Regions from separate parts of the Providencia alcalifaciens genome, predicted to be linked through region 2. Evidence: predicted binding sites of a transcription regulator. Region 2 holds the regulator's gene; each other region holds the start of a gene.
The links. The regulator ArgR, encoded in region 2, controls arginine synthesis, uptake and breakdown. The targets are predictions, from matches to a motif close to ANTGAATAAAAATACANT.
Positions count from the first base shown of each region.

Region 1 (7,484 bases), 520 kb from region 2:
TGCAAGAGATGTCTCTCCAACTTGAAGGTGAGCACACACTAACTCGTTGGTTAGCGCAGCAGATTGCCCACCCAGACCATCAATCTGATGCACAGCAAATGCGCCTTGAAAGCGATAGACATTTGGTGCAAATCAGCACCATACACAAGTCCAAAGGGTTAGAATATAAAATTGTCTGGTTGCCGTTTGCGAGTAACTTTTTACCTCAATCAAAAGGCCTGTTCCATGACCGTGATGATTACATTACGAAGCTCGACCTTGATGATTCTCAAGAGTATGTCGAATTAGCAGATGAAGAGCGCTTAGCTGAGGATTTACGATTATTGTATGTGGCACTCACGCGCGCTATTTATCATTGTAGTGTTGGAGTCGCACCGCTTATCAAAGGTAACCGTAAAAAAGCAGGTAATACGGATTTACATCTATCGGCTCTGGGATATTTGCTGCAAAAAGGTCAAGAAGGTGACAGTGCTTTACTCAGCAGCATGCTCAATACACTCAGTAATGAAGTGATTGATGTACAACCGATCAATTTCCCTGAAATGGTGAGGCTGAATTTAACCAAAGAGACCAGTGACGAGTTATCCGCAAGAGCGGTTTCTCGACGCTTTGATGATAGCTGGCGTGTAACAAGCTACTCGGGTCTGAGTTATAGCGCATCCCATGGAGAGGAAGAGCAGGCCTTATCGGCTGAGCAATTTGCTAACTCATTAGCCCCTAAGATGGATATTGAAGTCAGCCATGATGTAGAGACACAAGAAATACAAGAAAACCTACTGAGCCCCCACCAGTTTCCTAAAGGTGCTGCCCCCGGTACATTTTTACATGGTTTGATGGAAGAAATTGATTTTTTAGGTGATATTTCATCAGAATGGTTAGAAGAAAAACTGCAAATAGCAGGCTTTGATACTCAATGGGTTACTATGTTACAAGGCTGGTTGAATGCCATTCTTAATGTACCATTAGCCGATGATGGGCTCTGTTTGTCGGCTATTCCAGCTCAAGATAGACTGGATGAAATGCAGTTCTATTTACCGATTGATAGCTTGCTCAATGCAAAAGATGTTGACCGCGTTACTCACAAGTATGACCCCCTATCAAAACATTGTCCTCCGCTTAATTTTGAGCAGGTACAAGGTATTTTAAAAGGCTTTATCGACTTAACCTTCTGTTGGAAAGGACGGTTTTATTTATTGGATTATAAGTCCAACTATTTAGGTGAAGATGCCTCTTATTATACTCAAGAGGCGATGGCAGAAGCGATGATTGACCATCGATATGATCTGCAATATCAGCTTTATTCGCTGGCATTACACCGTTTTTTACAACAAAGGATGCCACATTACGATTATGAGACCCATTTTGGCGGCGTTTATTATCTGTTTTTACGGGGAACGGAACGCATAGATTCTCAAAATGGCATCTTCTTTTATCGGCCAACAATTGAATTTATCAGTGAGTTTGATGCGCTATTTCATGATGCTCAATTTAAGGAGCCACAATGATGAAAGCGTTATTTAATCAAGCTATTGAAGAACGTATATTTACGCCTCTTGATGTGCAATTTGCCTATAACATTGCGAATGAAGATAACTCGATTTTATTGTTAGTGGCGGCACTGCTTAGTGCAGAAACCATGTCTGGGCATGTCTGTCTAGCATTGGATGATATTCGCCCAGACGTGTTATTTATGGGAAGACATCCTGAATTTACAGCGCAATTATGGCACATGATTGGGGAGCCAAATCAAGCCGCTATCAGAGCTGCATTATTATCGAGCGAATCAGTGTGTGAAGTAGGGGAAGAGTTTGTTGCTCCATTGCTGCTATCAGGTGATTTCCTTTATTTTCAGCGTATGTGGCAATACGAGCAGTGCGTAGCTCACTTCTTTTCAGAGACTGAATTAGCCGATGTTAATAATACTAAAACGGTTAATAATGCTAAAATTCAGCCGATTTTAACGGAGCTATTCCCTGAATCAGCGCAGATAGATTGGCAGAAAATAGCTGCCGCTGTTGCCTTAACGAGCCGAGTCTCGGTTATTTCAGGGGGGCCTGGAACGGGTAAAACGACGACGGTAGCGAAAATTTTAGCTGCGCTGATTAAGTTAGGCCATCAACAGCAACATCGTTTGCGTATTGAATTAGCCGCCCCAACAGGTAAAGCCGCCGCTCGTTTAACAGAGTCATTGGGTTATGCGATGAAACAGCTCCCATTAAATGATGATGAGCGTGAATTACTCCCCACTCAAGCCAAAACATTACATCGACTATTGGGCGCTCAGCCTGAAAGCCAGCAGTTTCGTTATCATCGTGATAACCCGCTTGCGCTCGATATCTTGATTGTTGATGAAGCCTCAATGGTAGATTTACCCATGATGGGTAAGCTCATTGAAGCACTGCCTGATTCAGCCAAATTGATATTTTTAGGCGATAAAGATCAGCTCGCGTCTGTTGAAGCGGGGGCTGTTTTAGGGGATATCTGCCGTTTTGCGAACAAAGGCTATAGCCCTGAGCGAGCAGCTCAGCTGGAGCTATTGGCAGGATGCTCATTAAGTGAATTTACTTCAAATAAAGGGCCTGCTATCCGTGATAGCTTATGTCTATTAAGACACAGTTATCGTTTTTCTGCCAATTCAGGAATTGGTCAGCTGGCTTTCGCTGTCAATGCCGGAAATGTGATGCGGGTGGATGATATTCTTGCGCAGAGTTTCACGGATATTCATAACTATATTCCTAGCACTATCTCTAGCAATAACTTAGATAATGAAAGCGATGCCGAAGCCGAAATTAGCGAAAGTTACGCTAACATGTTATTAGATGCGGTCGGGTTCTATCAGCACTATTTATTAGCCGTTAAAGCGGGAGAAAAACCTGCTGATGTCCTACATAAATTTAATCAATACCGTCTACTTGCCGCATTGAGGGAAGGGGCTTACGGGGTTTCAGGTCTAAATGATAAACTTGAAAAATTACTCCATCGCCAAGGGTTAATTACAAAACCGTATAACTTGCAGCATAAGCATTATGTTGGAAGGCCAATCATGATCAGTCGCAATGACAGTGCGCTAGGTCTCTTTAATGGCGATATTGGCATTATCTTGTTAGATGAAGAGCGGCAGATGAGAGCCTACTTCCAGTTTCCTGATGGTACGATCCGCGGGATCCAACCAAATCGACTACCAACACATGAAACGGCATATGTGATGACTGTTCATAAATCTCAAGGTTCGGAGTTTGCTCATACCGCCTTGGTGTTACCTTATGTATATTCACCCGTGATCACCCGTGAGCTCGTCTATACCGCGATGACACGAGCTAAGAACGAACTTTCATTGTATGGCAGTAAAAAAGTGTTACGCCGTGCGATAGAAACCCCCACTAAACGTCGTAGTGGTTTAGCACTACAGTTTGAAAAGTTAAATTAATTCCTAGACATTTAAGGTACCAATATGGAAAACCAGCAACAAATGACCGCCGTGACAGTAACATTGAATGCTAAAATTGATCCTGCTCGCCGTGCAGATTTGGAAGATGCATTTGATGAAGCCATGGAGAAATTAGGTAAAGAAGGGCAAATCCAAATCAGTGGTGGTGGTACCCAATTAGGTGAAAATGGCGAAGTTGCTGAGTGTGATATTGAATTGGCACTAAGCGATGCAAGTGATGAGAATATCAGCCTAATTATTCAAATGTTTTCGGCGATGTTAGCCCCTAAAGGCTCTCGTTTAACTATTCATGGTGAAGACGTTAAAATTGATTTTGGGGCGGATGAAGGGCTGGCGATTTATTTCAATGGCACAGATTTAGCTGATGAAGTCTATGAAAATAATGATATTAACGATCTTTTTGATCAGCTTGATGAAGCGGTCGAAGATATCGGTGGGATCCACAGTGTTTGGGATGGCCCAACAGAAACTGCATTCTATTTTTACGGAAGCTCTTTTGCTGAAATGGAAGCGATTTTACGCCCACTATTAGAGCAAAACCCTCTGTGCGAAAAATGCCGAGTGGTGCAAATCGCTTAACTTAATATTAAGCCGCATTAAAGTAAAACCCAGAATATTACTTGAATATCTGGGTCTATGGGCGCTCGTTAGGTCTTGTGGTGAACTAATTTGTTTGCCAACTTTCAGGGCGATTTCAAGCAGCTTGGCTTTTAATATCCAGCATTAAGATTTTCGATTTACGCTGATAGTTATAAAGTGCCTGCTTTTTGACAGGAAGCATCTCAATTTCGGCTGGAATAAAACCACGTTCTTGGAACCAATGAATGCTCCGTGTGGTTAAGACAAACAGTTTATCGAGCTCTAGTTGCTTAGCTTGCACCATAACCCGCTGTAGGAGCTCTTCGCCCCGAGAGGAGCTACGATAATCAGGGTGAACTGCTACACAAGCCATTTCTCCTAGTTTCTCTTCGGGATATGGGTAAAGTGCTGCGCAGGCGATCACCAAATTATCGCGTTCAATAATCGTGAACTTATCGATCTCCATTTCGAGTTGTTCCCGTGAGCGTCTAACCAGAATACCTTGTTGCTCAAGGGGTCTGATTAGCTCTAAAATCCCACCAATATCATTGATATTCGCGCGGCGAGTCTTTTCTGAGCTTTCCATGACTATCTGTGTACCGATACCATCACGGGAGAAGAGTTCTTGGATCAGCGAGCCATTTTCTTGATAGCTAAGTAGGTGGCTACGGCGTACACCTCGGCGACAGGCGGCAGCTGCACCACGCAAGAAACGAACTGTTCCAGAATAATAATCCCCTTCAGACTCTAATTCCTGGATCCGAGTTTCCGCCTCATTCGGGAAGAGCTCAGACAGAATATTACCGTCCTTATCAGCTACCCCTTGAGATGAGCAGAAACCAATCAGTTTTTCGGCTTTGATTTTAACGGCAAGCTGAGTTGCGATCTCTTCCGAGGTGAGGTTAAAGCTTTCACCTGTTACAGAAACCGCCACGGGACCAATTAAAACGATAGATCCATTATCGAGTTGAGCATTGATAGCATCTTCGTTGATGCGACGAATACGGCCGCTATGGCAATAATCAATTCCATCATCGATACCTAAAGGCTGTGCAATCACAAAATTACCACTCACGACGTTAATATGTGCCCCTTGTAATGGCGTATTGCCTAAACTCATCGATAAACGAGCTGTAATATCGAGCTGTAATGCTCCAGAAGCTTGCTTAACGTATTCAAGGGTATTCGCATCAGTGACACGGGTATGTTTATGATAAATGGCATCATAATTATGTTCAGCAAGGATCTCTTCAATTTGAGGTCGAGCGCCATAAACAACGACAATACGAATACCAAGGCTATGGAGTAATCCTATATCATTGACAATACTTGGAAAATTATCATGCGCAATTGCTTCGCCGCCAAGCATGATGATAAATGTCTTGCCACGGTGGGCGTTTATATAAGGTACCGAATGGCGAAATTCATCAACCAACTCGGTGCTGCGCTCTTTCATAACTACCCTCTTAATTGAATTTTTATTCGCAATAACTGTATTTTTATTCTTTTTGGCGGAAAATATCAAGTAAAAGTTAAGACAATAAAAGTAACAAATTTATTTTTAAGGTTTACATATCTCTAAATATAAATGGTTATAATCATAACAATACAATCTGCATATCAGATAATTGCCAATAAATGTTATTCGACAATTGAGCATCATTAACTATTTAAATTACGCAAGTATGGCGTTTATATTGCATTGAGTAGATGCGTGCTGGGATATAAATAGAATAGATTGGTAATGACAAAGGATGAAGAACTAGATAGAGTGCGAATTAGTCGCTAATATATTATCTCTTGTCTTAGATATTATTAAACTTTTCAGGATATAGATTCGGAATTATTGATGAGTCATCAAGACCACAGCCCATCAAAACGTCGCCTATTGCAAGGTGCGGCGGCGGTAATGCTATTAAGTGTCAGCCCATTCGGTTTTGCTGCCAGTAGTAGTATTGTTGCCGTTCGTATTTGGCCAGCCTCGAGTTATACCCGTATTACTCTAGAATCCAGCATTCCTTTAAAGTATCGCCAGTTTGTTTTAAACAATCCTGAGCGTATTGTTGTTGATTTAGAGGGTGTTCAATTAAATAACGTTCTTAAGAACATGGGAAGCCAAATTCAGTCTCGAGACCCTTACTTAAAATTAGTGAGAGTCGGGCAGTTTGATCCTAAAACGGTACGTTTGGTTTTTGAAGTTAAAAACAAAGTGTCTCCTCGATTCTTTACCCTTCCGCCAGTCGCTGAATTTAAACACCGCTTAGTCATGGATTTCTATCCAGGTAAAGGTGTTGAAACCAACGACGATCCATTATTGGCACTCCTTGAAGATTACAACAAAGGTGATTTAGAAGAGAGCATGCCAGTACAGGCGAAAAAACCGGGGAAAGCGGGTACCGATAGGCCAATTGTTATTATGATAGACCCAGGGCACGGTGGGGAAGACCCCGGTGCGATTGGTAAATATAAGACCCGTGAAAAAGATGTGGTTTTACAAATCGCTCGTCGCTTGAAAACGTTGATTGATAAAGATCCGAAAATGCGGGCATATATGACGCGTAATGAGGATGTCTTTATTCCGTTAAAAGTCCGTGTGGCGAAAGCAAGAAAAATGCAGGCAGATTTGTTTGTTTCTATTCATGCGGATGCATTTACCAACCGTTCAGCGAATGGTTCATCGGTCTTCGCACTGTCCACGAAAGGGGCAACCAGTAATACGGCGCGTTACTTAGCTCAAACGCAGAACGAAGCTGACTTAATTGGTGGGGTGAGTAAAAGCGGTGATGTGTATCTCGATCACACCATGTTAGATCTGGTGCAAACTGCAACGATCAATGACAGCTTGAAGTTTGGAGATGAAGTTTTAAAACGCATGGGCCGCGTTAACCGGCTACACAAAAACAGAGTGGACCAAGCGGGCTTTGCGGTACTGAAAGCCCCTGAAATTCCATCTATTTTGGTGGAGACCGCCTTTATCAGTAACTTAGAGGAAGAGCGTAAACTCAAAACCGCTAAGTTCCAACAGCAGATGGCTGAGTCGATTTTTGAAGGGATCAAAGCCTATTTCCGTAATGGCGGTGAGTTAGCTATCCGTAATTAATTGTGATATTTTGCGTGTCGAAGAAGGTGGCAAACAGCAATGTGAGTCGCCTTTTTTATTGGCTGAAATAGAGAAATTAAGTATCAGATTAAATATTGATATGGCTAAGGAAAATGAAGTAAAGGGTATATAAGAAAAGAAAAAAGAATTGGTTGCGGGGGCTGGATTTGAACCAACGACCTTCGGGTTATGAGCCCGACGAGCTACCATGCTGCTCCACCCCGCGACTGAAGAGGTTAAATATATCAGGAATTGGTTGCGGGAGCTGGATTTGAACCAACGACCTTCGGGTTATGAGCCCGACGAGCTACCATGCTGCTCCATCCCGCGCCTGAATATTTCACTACTTTGGGATAC
Region 1 covers NZ_OU659204.1:3,111,342-3,118,825, reverse strand. The annotation lists gene recB (exodeoxyribonuclease V subunit beta) at 1-1,505, shown strand, start outside; gene recD (exodeoxyribonuclease V subunit alpha) at 1,505-3,427, shown strand; gene LDO73_RS14200 (hypothetical protein) at 3,452-4,027, shown strand; gene argA (amino-acid N-acetyltransferase) at 4,143-5,483, opposite strand; gene amiC (N-acetylmuramoyl-L-alanine amidase AmiC) at 5,877-7,127, shown strand; tRNA gene LDO73_RS14185 (tRNA-Met) at 7,277-7,353, opposite strand; tRNA gene LDO73_RS14180 (tRNA-Met) at 7,381-7,457, opposite strand.
Region 1: argA (amino-acid N-acetyltransferase) is a predicted target of ArgR. The motif match lies at 5,497-5,514, and genes of this name have one in related genera.

Region 2 (7,484 bases):
CTACACTCAATGGTGGATTGCAAGTGAGTTTGCCCTTCTAAATCGTGCTCAAAGTACGTGAAGTTTTCAGATGAGTTTTCAAGGGCTTTGAAATCATTGCCATCACGCACCATCACTAAGCTCGAGGTATAAGGGACATAACCCCATTTATGGAAGTCGATAGTGATGGAATCAGCATATTTAAGTTGTTTGAATTTTTCGACGGTGTGGCGTAATCCAAACAGTGTGGCTTCATTGATAGCGAGCGGGTTGGTATTAAAATCATAATTAATAAAGAAAATAATTGGCCAACCGACCGCAGCATCTACGTGAATATGCGGTTTTTCTGTTACTTCGAATTCTTCACACAGGCGGTTTCGTAGTTCATAAACCTGTTTTATTTCATCGACGCCAAAGGTATCAGTGGTACCTGCGGTTAATAAGATCACGGGGATCTTGCAGTGGACGGTATAACAGGCGCGGATCTGCTGCTCTAAGTCATGTAAGTCGATGGTGTTATCCGAGGCGACTTTGATACGAATGGTTTTGTTTTGAATATCCACACCCAGTAATGACAGGTTAGTGATATTGGAGTAGTGGCCGCCTTGGGAGTTGATGATCCGGTAGTCTTGATCCACGGACATACCCAGCTGGCGAGAATCTTTTAATGTTTTGCGAATGCCAAATAGGTAACCATATAAATTACACATGGTCCCGCCTTGAGTGAACAATCCAGACGCTTGGTTTTCATCATAACCAATTAAGTTAGCGACTTGTTTTATCACCGTTTTTTCCATGGAATCGGCGACGCCGGAATATTCGCAATAAACCATGTTAGGGTTGCCTAAAAGGCCTAGCATAGAACCGTATAATGCAGGGTCTGAAGGCATCGCAATCACGTTTTCGACGGACAGCGGGTTTTCCCAGTTTTTACATAATGCGGAAGCAAAAGCTAGCAGGGTATCTTGTTGATCTCCCGGTAAATTAATCTGCTGCTGGACATGGGACTGCTGAGCCAGTTGATTGAACCACTGAGCGCCATTTGGATATTGATTAATTAGCTGACTGTCTGCGAGTGTGGTTTTACGAAATTGGGTGATAGCTTGGATTTTTGGATCATTAAAAATAGGCCATTTATTCGGATCGCGGCTAAAAAAGTTCGCCACAATATTGTGGTACTGCTGTTCGAATTCGGGTGTGAGTAGGTTCGCACTTTGGCGAGCAAGAAGCTCTGATTGATTCACGCTAGACTCCCATTTACATTTATACAATTAATGATTTATGTAAATACTCTACACCTGAATCTATATTGATTTAAATAATATCAAACTGACTAATTCAGCTGGATTATTAGTTTAACTTTATGATAATAAAGAAATTAAAATATATTCCGGTTCTTTTTCCTAAGAAAATATATTCCTATATTGATATACTAATCACAGATTTATAATCTGAAAAACATTTATTTTTAATTGGAATTATTTCTCATTTTTTATTAAAAGCAGTCAATAAATTCAATATTTGTCAAATATATAAGAGTTTAATTCCGATTGATGTTTTTGGCTGTATGGTTGTCGATATATATCACTGAATATTATGAAATTGTGAAAAAATATTAATATTGTGAGAGGAAGGTATAGGCAAAAAAAAGCACTGGCAAAAACCAGCGCTTTTCTATCCACAGAAGGGATTAATTATTTTTTTGCAGCGCGTTCGAAAGAAGCGATGATTTCAGCTTTAGCTGCTTCTGCATTCTCCCAACCGTCAACTTTAACCCACTTGCCTTTTTCTAAATCTTTGTAATGCTCAAAGAAGTGAGTGATTTGCGCACGCAGCAGCTCAGGAATGTCGTTCACATCTTTGATGTGATCGTATTCTTTGCTCAGTTTAGTGTGCGGTACTGCAACTAATTTCGCATCTTCACCAGATTCATCAGTCATTTTCAGTACGCCAACTGGACGGCAACGGATGACTGAACCTGGTTGTAATGGATATGGAGTTGGTACTAAAACGTCAACTGGGTCACCATCTAAAGATAGGGTGTTGTTGATGTAACCGTAGTTGCATGGATAGAACATCGCAGTAGACATGAAACGGTCTACAAACAGTGCGCCAGATTCTTTATCAACTTCATATTTGATTGGATCTGCGTTAGCTGGGATTTCGATGATTACGTAGATATCTTCAGGCAGTTCTTTACCTGCTGGTACATTGTTCAGGCCCATTAAAATGTATCCTTATGAGTGCTTAAAATAACGTGGGGGACATTATAGCCGCAAAGAGAGGTAAAACTCACTAGTTGGAGAGAAATTCAGTCAAAAAAGGCGAGAGAGTCTCGCCTTCAGGTCAAACGGAATGTTTGATTATTCTGCGTCTGGGTACTCACGCATAAAGGATTCCGCTTTCTCAACCATGGCTTTCGTTCCCACAAAGAACGGCACACGTTGATGCAGCTTGGTTGGGATGATGTCTAACACGCGGTTAGTACCATCACTTGCTTTACCGCCCGCTTGTTCTGCTAAGAATGAAATTGGGTTGCATTCGTACAGAAGGCGCAGTTTACCTGTTGGATGGCTAGCTGTGCTTGGGTAAATATAAATACCGCCTTTGAGTAAGTTACGGTGGAAGTCCGCCACTAAAGAGCCGATATAACGAGTGGTATATGGGCGGTGGGTTGCTTCATCCTGCTCTTGGCAATATTTGATGTATTTCTTAACGCCCATAGGGAACTTGATGTAGTTACCTTCGTTAATGGAATACATTTTACCTTCTGCTGGGAACATGACTGCTTCATGAGACAGACAGAATACACCTAATGATGGATCGTAGGTGAAGGCATGAACGCCGAAACCAGTGGTGTATACCAGCATGGTTGATGAACCGTAAACCACATAGCCCGCAGCAACTTGGCGGTTACCTGGTTGTAAGAAGTCAGCTTCTGTAACTGGTTGACCAATTGGGGTAATACGGTGGTAAATAGAGAAGATTGTTCCAACGGAAACGTTTACATCGATGTTCGAAGAACCATCCAGAGGGTCCATTAAAACGACATATTTCGCGTTTTCTGCACGATCACCTTCGAAAATGACGATTTCATCTTCTTCTTCTGAGGCGATACCCGCGACTTCTCCGCGCGCTTTCAAAGCCGCTTTCAGTTTTTCGTTTGCATACAGGTCAAGCTTCATCTGAACTTCACCTTGAACATTCGAAACACCGCTTGTGCCGAGAATGTCAACGAGTCCAGCTTTGTTAATATCACGATGGATAATTTTAGCGCCCAGTTTGATAGCTGACAGTAATGCAGTCAGCTCACCTGTTGCATGAGGAAAATCTTGTTGCTTTTCGACGATGAATTCGCCTAATGTTTTCATGACGAAGGTCCTGAATAAAATTGACAGAAATTTGCGGGTCTTTATTGTACCCTCGGGCGGAGAGTTTATCTAAATAAAGAAAAGATTAATAGGCTAATACATTTATAAACCTGTGATTGATGAGTAGAATAGTGACAAACCTCATGCTATTGGATGGAAAAGAATGCACATACATATTTTAGGCATATGCGGAACCTTCATGGGCAGCTTAGCTATTTTAGCTCGTTCTTTAGGACACAAAGTGACTGGGTCCGACGCAAACGTCTACCCACCGATGAGTACATTGCTTGAAAAACAAGGCATTGAACTAATTCAAGGATTCGATCCTGCGCAGTTAGAGCCAACCCCTGATATGGTGGTGATTGGGAATGCGATGACCCGTGGAAACCCATGTGTTGAAGCCGTATTAGAACGTGGTTTACCTTATACCTCAGGGCCACAATGGCTCCATGACCATGTCCTTCCTGAGCGCTGGGTATTAGCTGTTGCTGGGACACATGGCAAAACCACAACGGCGGGTATGCTGGCGTGGATCCTGCAAGATTGTGGTTATGAACCAGGTTTTCTGATTGGCGGTGTTCCGGGGAACTTTGATGTTTCGTCCCAGATTGGTAAAAGCCCTTTCTTCGTTATTGAAGCGGATGAGTATGATTGCGCATTCTTTGATAAGCGATCTAAATTCGTACATTACAGCCCTAAAACGCTGATTTTGAATAACCTCGAATTCGATCACGCGGATATTTTTGAAAATCTCGAAGCGATTCAAAAGCAATTCCATCACTTGGTTCGTATTGTGCCAAGTAGCGGCAAGATCTTTATGCCAAGTAACGACAATAACCTCAAGCAAGTAATGAATATGGGGTGTTGGAGTGAACAAGAGTTGGTGGGAGAAAATGGTGAATGGCATGCTGTAAAACTTAATCATGATGGCAGCCAGTTTGAGGTGTATTACCAACAAGAAAAAGTGGGTGAAGTGAACTGGTCTCAAGTGGGTAATCACAATATCCAAAATGGTTTGATGGCCATTGCTGCTGCACACCATGTTGGTGTACCTGCGAAAGAAGCTTGTTTAGCATTGGATAAATTTATTAACGCCCGTCGCCGTCTTGAACTACGAGGTGTTGAGAACGAGGTCAGTGTTTATGATGACTTTGCTCATCATCCAACGGCAATTTTAGCGACGTTAGAAGCATTACGTAGCAAAGTTGGCGGTACTTCTCGCATTATTGCTGTACTGGAACCTCGTTCAAATACCATGAAAATGGGGATCAGCAAAAATGATATCGCACCCGCTTTAGGGCGCGCAGATGAAGTCTTTTTATTCCAACCTAGCAATATTCCGTGGATGGTCACAGAAATTGCAGAGCATTGTGTGCAGCCTGCGCGCTGGCACGCAGATATTGATACGCTCGCCAATATGGTGGTGGAGACGGCTCAGCCCGGTGACCATATTCTGGTGATGAGTAATGGTGGTTTTGGTGGTATTCATGAAAAACTGCTGGCAGGCCTAAAACATAAAGCCGAAGCTAAATCTGACGAGTAGTCTATAAGTGCTATCATGAATCAAAGCCCTAACTTAAGTTAGGGCTTTTTTGTTATAGCTGCTGAGGAAGTTCGACGTTTGCGCGTTCTGGTAGCCCGGAGCAGCTTAATACCGTGCCTTGCATCTCTTTTTTAACGCTGCCAAGATAACAATCCACCGAGTCTGTGAATAAGTGAAACAGACAGCCGACGGCGATCGCTTTGAATTTCCATGAAGGGAAGAAGAATAAGACGACATAAGCGATGGCCGCCCAAATGGTGTGCATAGGATGAAAGCCTACGCCGCAACGATCAGGATCAAAAATAGGATCCGCAAGAAGGTGATCGAGATCGATAGCCATCGTAGAGACCATTAACAATCCAGCTAGCTTCCAATTTTTTCGCCAAAATAAATAGCCAAATAAAAAGGGCACTAAAAAATGGAAACCGTAGTGAACGATATTCCTTAAGATCTCAAATAACACGGGCTTATCTCGATATGAATCAGTGGAAGACGCGTCACTATAGAGTTAAAAATACAAAGAGGGAACTGGGTTCCCTCTTTTTCGATATCTAAAACTTTCCGAAAGGACTAAAGTTCTTGTTCGAAAAGCACCAAAATGGCTTCGTACAATTCACGAGTGGTGAAATCGTTGGTTGGCGTTGAGAAAATAGTATCATCGCCAGCGATGCTGCCTAAGATGCCTTCAGCTTTGCCTAAGGAGTCTAATAGGCGGGCAATTAACTGTGCTGCTCCTGGGCTGGTACGGATCACAACAATAGAGTGGTTGTAATCAACATCCAGAACTAAGTTCTTCAGTGGGCTAGTGGCAGTAGGGACACCAGGCTCGGTTGGTAGGCAATACACCATTTCCATTTTTGCGTTGCGGGTACGTACAGCACCAAACTTCGTCAACATTCTGGAAATTTTAGATTGATTAATGTTTTCGAAGCCTTGTTCTTGAAGAGCGATCACAATTTCGGCTTGTGAACTGAATTTTTCTTCTTTAAGGAGTGCCTTAAAGGCTTTTACCAAGTCTTCTTGTTTCGACATAGTGCGCATAATTAACCCATCTTTTGGTATTAAACTGAGTTGTATTATGTTGAAAAGTGCATTTTTATGCAAGAAAATTGATTTTTTGAGTGTTTAATGAGCGATTTTAGATAAGGCTTTTCTGGTAATAAGAAGGGATTTATCTTAAATGGTTGGTTGGAAATTTAACTTAAAAATGAATTGATTTAACAATAAGTTACTGTAAAAAAATTGTTAAATAATCAAGCGGCGCTGAACAAATCGTCAAATAAAATTGGGTTTAATGTTAAATGCAATAGCAGTAAAAACTATTTGTTAAAAAAGTGTCCGTTATCTCATTAACAGATAAGGAATTTGTTTAGAATAGAGCTATTGTGTTGGTGATTTATCTCGCGTTAACACTTCTCTCTAACTGTTAAAGAATTGTTTTTTATAAGTAATGTGTTTAGTGCGTAGTCAGATGAATTCATATATTTTAAAGTACAATTAAGGAGTTTTAGAATGAAAGTTGCAGTCCTAGGTGCAGCAGGTGGTATCGGTCAGGCTCTAGCCCTTCTTCTCAAAAACCAGCTCCCAGCAGGTTCAGAACTCTCCCTCTACGACATCGCGCCAGTAACTCCAGGTGTTGCCGCTGACTTAAGCCACATCCCTACCGACGTTAAAGTGGTTGGTTTTGCGGGTGAAGATGCAACCCCAGCACTAAAAGGTGCGGATGTAGTATTAATTTCTGCGGGCGTTGCACGTAAGCCAGGTATGGATCGCTCTGACCTGTTCAATGTGAACGCAGGTATTGTACGTAACCTTGTCCAACAAATCGCGGTTACCTGCCCGAAAGCACTGATCGGTATTATCACTAACCCAGTGAATACCACCGTTGCTATCGCGGCCGAAGTACTGAAGAAAGCTGGCGTGTATGATAAAAACCGTCTGTTTGGTGTAACAACACTGGATATCATTCGTTCAAATACTTTCGTTGCTGAATTAAAAGGTAAGAAAACTCACGAAGTTGAAGTGCCAGTTATTGGTGGTCACTCAGGCGTGACAATCCTACCATTACTGTCTCAAATTCCTGGTGTTAGCTTCACTGATGAAGAAATCGCAGCACTGACTAAGCGTATTCAAAACGCAGGTACTGAAGTGGTTGAAGCTAAAGCGGGTGGCGGATCTGCAACACTGTCTATGGGCCAAGCGGCAGCACGTCTGGGCTTATCTCTGATCCGTGGTCTGCAAGGCGAAAGCAACGTGGTTGAGTGTGTATACACTGAAGGTGAAGGTCAACACGCTCGTTTCTTCGCACAACCAGTTGTGTTAGGTAAAAATGGTATCGAAAAACATTTACCAATCGGTGAATTAAGTGATTTTGAGAAAAAAGCACTTAATGACATGTTAGATGTGCTGAAAGGCGATATCGAGTTAGGTGAAAAATTCATTAATGGCTAATGCCAATTAAAATTTAGCGCTTAAATAAGGGCGGAGTTGCTTTCATGCGATTCCGCCCTTTATTTTTATACTCAATAAGTTTTACCTTATCAAAAATAAGGGGAATCCCCTTGAAGGTGCAATGAATGAATCTTGCCGTT
Region 2 covers NZ_OU659204.1:3,628,514-3,635,997, reverse strand. The annotation lists gene LDO73_RS16520 (pyridoxal phosphate-dependent decarboxylase family protein) at 1-1,223, opposite strand, end outside; gene ppa (inorganic diphosphatase) at 1,674-2,204, opposite strand; gene fbp (class 1 fructose-bisphosphatase) at 2,343-3,350, opposite strand; gene mpl (UDP-N-acetylmuramate:L-alanyl-gamma-D-glutamyl-meso-diaminopimelate ligase) at 3,514-4,893, shown strand; gene LDO73_RS16500 (DUF6122 family protein) at 4,946-5,356, opposite strand; gene argR (transcriptional regulator ArgR) at 5,464-5,934, opposite strand; gene mdh (malate dehydrogenase) at 6,406-7,344, shown strand.

Region 3 (7,484 bases), 170 kb from region 2:
GGTCTAACACTAATTGCTCAACACCACGTAGCGCTGCCATCATGATGGTGCCCCCTGGAGTTTCATAGCAACCACGGGATTTCATGCCCACCAAACGGTTTTCAACGATATCGATACGACCCACGCCATGTTTTGCACCCAGCGTATTTAATGTTTCTAAACAGCCCAATGGAGACAGCACTTTACCGTTTACAGAGACCACTTCGCCGTGTTTCACGCCAACAGTCACCAGCTCGGCTTCATCCGGTGCGTCTTTCGGGTCAACTGTCCATACCCAGCAATCTTGGTTAGCCGCATTCCATGTGCTTTCCAATACGCCGCCTTCGGTAGAGATATGCCATGCGTTTTCATCACGGCTATAGATTTTCTCTAAGCTAGCAGTCGTTGGAATATTGCGTTCTTTCAGATAATCCAGCAGGGCTTCACGGGAACGCAAATCCCACTCACGCCATGGCGCAACCACTTTCAGTTGTGGTGCTAATGCGGTGTAAGTGCTTTCGAAACGCACTTGGTCATTACCTTTACCGGTTGCACCGTGCGCGACGGCATCAGCACCAACTTTCAGTGCGATTTCAACTTGCGCTTTAGCGATAATTGGACGCGCCATCGACGTACCCAGTAAATAGCTGCCTTCATACAATGCACCGGTTTTCAGTACTGGGTAGATGTATTCCTTGATGAACTCTTCACGCAGGTCAACCACATAGCATTCAGAAGCGCCTGATTGCAGGGCTTTTTTCTCAACACCGACTAAGTCTTCTCTGTCTTGACCCACATCAGCAACGAATGCCACGACTTCACAGTCATCGTAGTTCTCTTTTAACCATGGAATGATAGCCGACGTGTCTAATCCACCGGAGTACGCTAATACAATCTTCTTAATGCCCTTTTTCATAAATTACCTATCCCAATTCTTTTAAAATAAATGTGTTTAAAATAAATGTATGGCTTGTCTGTTTGCTTGCTCAGCCCATCACTCAAGAAGCAAGAATTCGTGTACCAATCGCGGTGCCATTAAATAGTGATGGCAACTGTTCCGCATGACGCCAGCTCGCAATATCCACTGGGCGTTGCAATGTGGAAGCCGCGTCCAATGCCGCATTCACTTTGACTATCATTCCATCCGTGATGATGCCTTGGTCGATAAGTTTTTGGGCTTTGGCTGTCGTCATTTCATCAATCTTTTGACCTTTACCATCCAAAATACCGCTCACATCAGAAAGCAGGACTAAATCGGCATTCAGTGCTTGGGCAATCGCCGTAGCGGCTTGGTCTGCATTGACGTTCATCAGTTGCCCCTCTTCGGTGATCCCGATAGAGCTAATGATTGGCAAGTATCCCGCAGACAGTAATAGTTTCAGTAACTTCGCATCACCCGCTTTCGCGCTACCCACATGACCTAATTCATCATTAATTTGCGTAACCACTGCGCTGTGTCCATCCCCAAGGGATAAACCCACCGCTTGCAATTGATGTTTAATCGCCCATGCCAACAAGGTTTTATTCGCGGTTCCGGCTAGTGCACCCGTAATAATGTCAATTTGATCTGCTGGCGTGACGCGCAACCCTTGCTTTTTCACAACAGGTAATTGCAGTTTTTGCATTAATTCATCGACTAAACATCCGCCACCGTGAACAATCACCAGCTCACGTTGATGAGCCTGACGGTAGGTTTGGATCGCCGTAAATAATCTTTCTAGGGCTTCTTCGCTATCGAGTAGCACACCACCCAATTTAATGACTAAAGGTTGCATGGGGATTTATCCTTAATAAATTGCCATAAGAGCATTAAAGTAATGACTGCGTTTCGTTGAAACCAAACCGAATATTCATGCACTGAACGGCTTGCGCTGCGGCACCTTTTAATAGGTTATCTTCTGTTCCCACTAAAATCAGGTGCTCACCTTTCAATACAAAGCCGATATCACAAAATGGCGTGCCAACCACCGATTTCAGTGCAGGAACCCCTTTGTCATATAAACGGACTAACGGTTTGTTGTGATACGCATCTTTAAATGTTTGGCTAATTTGCTCCGCTGTAACGCCGGCTTTCACTTTGCAAGTGATGGTCGCCAGTATGCCCCGTGCAAAATTGCCTAAATGTGGCGTGAAAATCACGTCTCTACCTAGATGTGTCGCGATTTCAGGTTGATGACGGTGGGTGAAAATACCGTAAGGCTGTAAGCTCACTTCGCAAAAGCTGTTCGTCATGGAGGCTTTACGCCCTGCCCCTGAAACGCCACTGGTCGCATTAATCACTGGCCACATGTTTTCATCGAGTAAATCCGCTTCAATCAGCGGCTTTAATGAAAGTTGAGAAACCGTTGGATAACACCCCGGTACCGCAATCAGTTGAGCTTGACGGATTTTATCTGCCTGCCATTCCGCTAAACCGTAAACTGCTTGCATTAACCACTGGGTATTTGTATGTTCGAAGCCGTAGTATTGCGGATAAAACGCCGCATCTTGAACACGATAAGCGCCCGAAAGGTCAAACACCACGCAGCCCGCTTCAAGAAACTGGGGTGCGATGTCATGACTGACTTCATGGGCGGTCGCGAGGAAAACAACATCGACCCCTTTTGCTGCCTCAGCTACATCGGTAAGCGGCTGAACCGGAAGATCGATAATGCCTTTATACTGGGGATGTAAATCAGAAAAGTATTTACCCGCATCCGCACTTTGTGCGGAAACCATCAGCCCAGAAAGATGAATATCGGGATGACGTTGTAAGTAAGCGGCTAATTCTGCTCCAGTATAACCACTGGCCCCGATAATGAGTGTGTTCAACATGTGTTTTCTACCTTGTACTCGTGACCCAAACAGTTTAATGTGTATTTTTATTCAGATAAAGTGCATGAATATTGATACTATTATGGATAAAGGCTGTCAACAGTGAATATTAAATTACCTGCATTTATTGAGATTTATCGTCAATTAATCGCCACGCCGTCGATTAGTGCGACCGATTCGCAACTCGATCAGAGTAACCGAGCGCTGGTGGAGCTATTAGGTGGATGGTTAGAAACCTTAGGCTTTACTGTGAATATTCAACCGGTCCCTGATACCCGAGATAAATATAACCTGTTAGCCTCGATTGGCGAGGGTAACGGAGGGTTAATGCTATGCGGTCATACGGACACCGTGCCATTTGATGACGGACGCTGGAGCAAAGATCCGTTCAAGCTCACCGAACATAATGGCAAGCTGTATGGGCTAGGCACCGCCGATATGAAAGGCTTTTTTGCCTTTATTATTGATGCATTACGTGATGTTGACCTCAGCACCTTAAAGCGTCCTTTGCATATTCTCGCCACGGCAGATGAAGAAACCTCGATGGCTGGCGCTCGCTTTTTTGCCGCCAGCACGCAATTACGCCCTGATTTCGCTATCATCGGTGAACCGACGTCATTACAGCCTATTCGCGCACATAAAGGGCATCTTTCCAATGCAATTCGCATTACAGGTCAATCTGGGCATTCCAGTGATCCAGATAGAGGCGTTAATGCCATTGAATTAATGCATGAATCTATCTCTCACTTAATGACCTTAAGAAATACATTGAAAGAGCGCTATAACAACCCTGCGTTTGTGATCCCTTATCCCACCATGAACTTCGGTCATATTCATGGTGGTGATGCAGCAAACCGAATTTGTGGTTGCTGTGAATTACATATGGATATTCGCCCACTACCAGGTTTAACGTTGAAAGATCTGGATGAACTGCTCAATGAAACTCTCGAACCCGTTCGTGCAAAATGGCCGGGGCGCTTAGCCATTGAAGAGATGCACCCACCGATCCCCGGCTATGAATGCCCGACAGATCATAAAATGGTGGCGGTCATTGAGCAGTTATTAGGTAAAAAAGCGGAAACCGTGAACTACTGTACGGAAGCGCCATTTATCCAAGAACTTTGCCCAACACTGGTGCTGGGTCCCGGCTCAATTGAACAAGCGCACCAGCCTGATGAGTTCATCGACATGAGCTTTATTGAACCAACCCGCCAGCTAATCAGCCAAATGGTCGAACACTTCTGTTTTACTGAATAGTGTTTTACTGAATAATGTTGTTCCACATGCGGAGTCACTCGGCTCCGCATTTCCCTATCATGAATTTTTCTCTTGTTGCGTCTGAAAAAACATCAATTCCAAATTTGATTTAGGAGTTGACTCTCACTCAATATCGCGTAATCTCTATTTAGACGTCTAAACGTATAGAAGTATAAACAGATGCATATAATCGAATAACGAAAATAGTCATTAAATAATGAGTTTCTTGAGGCGAGGTCACAGGGTATGAGTTTCTTTCACGCAAATCAGCGCGAGGCGTTGAACCAAAATTTAGCTGAATTAGATGGGCAGATTAATGTCTCATTTGAATTTTTCCCACCTCGCTCAGCAGAAATGGAACAAACATTGTGGAAGTCTATCGATAGGCTCAAGGTCTTAAAACCAAATTTTGTCTCTGTCACCTACGGCGCTAACTCCGGTGAGCGAGATAGAACCCATAGCATCATTAAAGATATCAAAGATAAGACAGGATTAGTGGCCGCACCGCACTTAACGTGTATTGATGCCAGCCCTGATGAGCTAAAAACCATCGCTCGAGACTATTGGAATAACGGTATTCGCCATATTGTAGCACTACGAGGAGACCTTCCTGATAACAGCCGTAAGCCCGATATGTACGCTGAGCACTTGGTTGAGTTACTGAAAACTGAAGCTGACTTTGATATTTCCGTCGCCGCTTACCCCGAAGTACACCCTGAAGCCAAAAGTGCTCAGGCAGACTTAATCAATTTGAAGAAAAAGATTGAAGCCGGAGCCAACCGAGCTATAACCCAATTTTTCTTCGATGTCGAAAGCTATCTACGTTTTCGTGACCGCTGCGTAGCAACAGGCATTGACGTGGAAATCGTACCGGGAATTTTGCCTGTCTCTAACTTCCGCCAGCTAGAGCGTTTTGCCAAGCTCACCAATGTGCGTATCCCTAGCTGGATGAATAGAATGTACGAAGGCTTAGATGATGACCCTGAAAGCCGCAATCTTGTTGGTGCGTCAATAGCTATGGACATGGTGAAAATTTTAAGTCGTGAAGGCGTAAAAGATTTCCATTTTTACACCTTAAACCGCTCTGAATTGACTTACGCCATTTGCCATACATTGGGCGTTAGGCCGCAATAGCCACTTTATTACATATCACTTATCGGGTTAATTCATTTATCGTGAATTAACCCAGTAATATTCGCCTTCCCTCTATTCTATTTATCGCCATTCTCTATAATTAATGCAAACCAAAACCAGTCATTATTAGACTAGATATTAAATGTATTGCAGAAATAATTTCTTAAACATATCCAAATATAATAAAAACACAGTAAATATTTAATTAAAAAACTGAAATTAGATCAATCCAAAAAAAATAGTCTTTTATTGATGTGATGATTAATATCATTAAAAATCACATAAAACGCTATTTTATCCTTATTCACCACGATTTCCCTAACAATGGAAATATTGTTTTTCAATAGCTTACATACCCAGCAAAAACACATACACCATTGATGCAACTCATTTTTTTACATTGAATGACTTAGTGAAAACCCAGATTAACAATGTTATTGATTTGTTATACCTGATTAACTTCAAATTTAAATCATATTTACCATGAAAACAAATAATCAAAATAACCACTATTAAAATAAGACTTTCTTTTAAAGAACTTTATTCCAATTTATTTTTATGCTTATATGAAAATATAAGATTATTGATCCTTCCTAGTAATAACATCTCAATTATTGAGGAGATTCGTTGTATGAATAATAAATCAGTATCTTCAAAATATAGTGAATTAGATGATGTCTATGCTTCATTTGATTTATCCCAATCCTTACCAAAAACGAAATTCCCAATCAAAGAAAGCGACCCGAGAAATGTATTTAGCGCAGTACGTGATGAGCTAATGCTAGATGGTAATTCCCGACAAAACTTAGCGACATTTTGCCAAACATGGGTAGATGACGAAATTCGCAGTTTGATGGATCTCTCTATCGACAAAAACATGATTGATAAAGACGAATATCCGCAAACCGCTGAAATTGAAAACCGCTGCGTGCATATGCTCGCTGATTTATGGCACTCTCCTGACGCACTCAATACATTAGGCTGCTCAACTATTGGCTCTTCAGAAGCCGCAATGTTAGGGGGACTAGCGTTAAAATGGCAATGGCGTAAAAAACAAGCCGCCAAAGGAAAACCAACCGATAAACCTAACTTAATCTGTGGCCCTGTGCAGATTTGTTGGCATAAATTTGCCCGTTATTTTGATGTCGAGTTGCGTGAAATTCCGCTTGAAGGCGACCGCCTGATCATGAGCCCAGAAGAAGTAATCAAACGCGTCGATGAAAACACTATCGGTGTTGTTCCGACTCTAGGTGTGACGTTCACTTGCCAATATGAACCCGTGAAAGCCGTTCATGATGCATTGGATAAACTGCAAAAAGAGACTGGCTTAGACATTCCTATTCACGTAGATGGTGCAAGTGGTGGTTTCCTCGCACCTTTCTGTGCGCCTACTCTGGAATGGGATTTCCGCTTACCACGCGTTAAATCCATCAACGCATCTGGGCACAAATTTGGTTTAGCCCCATTAGGTGCCGGTTGGGTGATTTGGCGTGAAGCAAAAGATCTCCCAGAAGAGCTCATTTTCAATGTGAACTACCTTGGCGGTAACATGCCAACCTTCGCATTAAACTTCTCGCGTCCAGGTGGACAAATCATTGCACAGTATTACAACTTCCTGCGCCTTGGTCGCGAAGGCTACGCGAAAATTCATAATGCCTGCTATGCCACTGCTCAATACCTTGCCCGTGAAATTGAAAAACTGGGTCCATTTGAGATGATCTTTGATGGCGATAGTGCCAAAGGGATCCCAGCACTGGCATGGAAATTAAAAGACGGTGCGAAAACCAGTAACTATTCTTTATATGATATTGCAGATAAATTACGTAGCCGCGGCTGGCAGGTTCCCGCTTACTCAATGCCAGCAAACCGTGAAGACTTGGTTATCCAACGTATCTTAGTTCGTCATGGTGTCAGCCTCGACCTTGCCTCATTACTCATCGAAGACTTCAAACGCACCCTCGAATATTTCGATAAGCACCCTGTCAGTACACCACTTTCTGAAGAAGAAAGCGGCGGTTTCAATCACAGCTAATCCTTAGTCGTTATCCAGTCGGCGTATTCATTTATGCGCCGACTGACTTCGTAAAACATATGACAGGAGAATAGGCATGGCGACGTCAACAACAGCTCCAGCCGCAAAACAACTCACCTTGTTAGGTTTTTTTGCGATCACCGCGTCTATGGTGATGGCGGTCTATGAATATCCGACATTCGCCACATCGGGTTTCAGTTTAGTCTTCTTTTTACTCTTAGGGGGATTTCTGTGGTTTATCCCCGTCGCCTTATGTGCTGCCGAAATG
Region 3 covers NZ_OU659204.1:3,802,180-3,809,663, forward strand. The annotation lists gene LDO73_RS17405 (argininosuccinate synthase) at 1-895, opposite strand, end outside; gene argB (acetylglutamate kinase) at 978-1,754, opposite strand; gene argC (N-acetyl-gamma-glutamyl-phosphate reductase) at 1,789-2,793, opposite strand; gene argE (acetylornithine deacetylase) at 2,896-4,050, shown strand; gene metF (methylenetetrahydrofolate reductase) at 4,297-5,184, shown strand; gene LDO73_RS17430 (glutamate decarboxylase) at 5,816-7,216, shown strand; gene gadC (glutamate:gamma-aminobutyrate antiporter) at 7,293-7,484, shown strand, end outside.
Region 3: argC (N-acetyl-gamma-glutamyl-phosphate reductase) is a predicted target of ArgR. The motif match lies at 2,832-2,849, and genes of this name have one in related genera.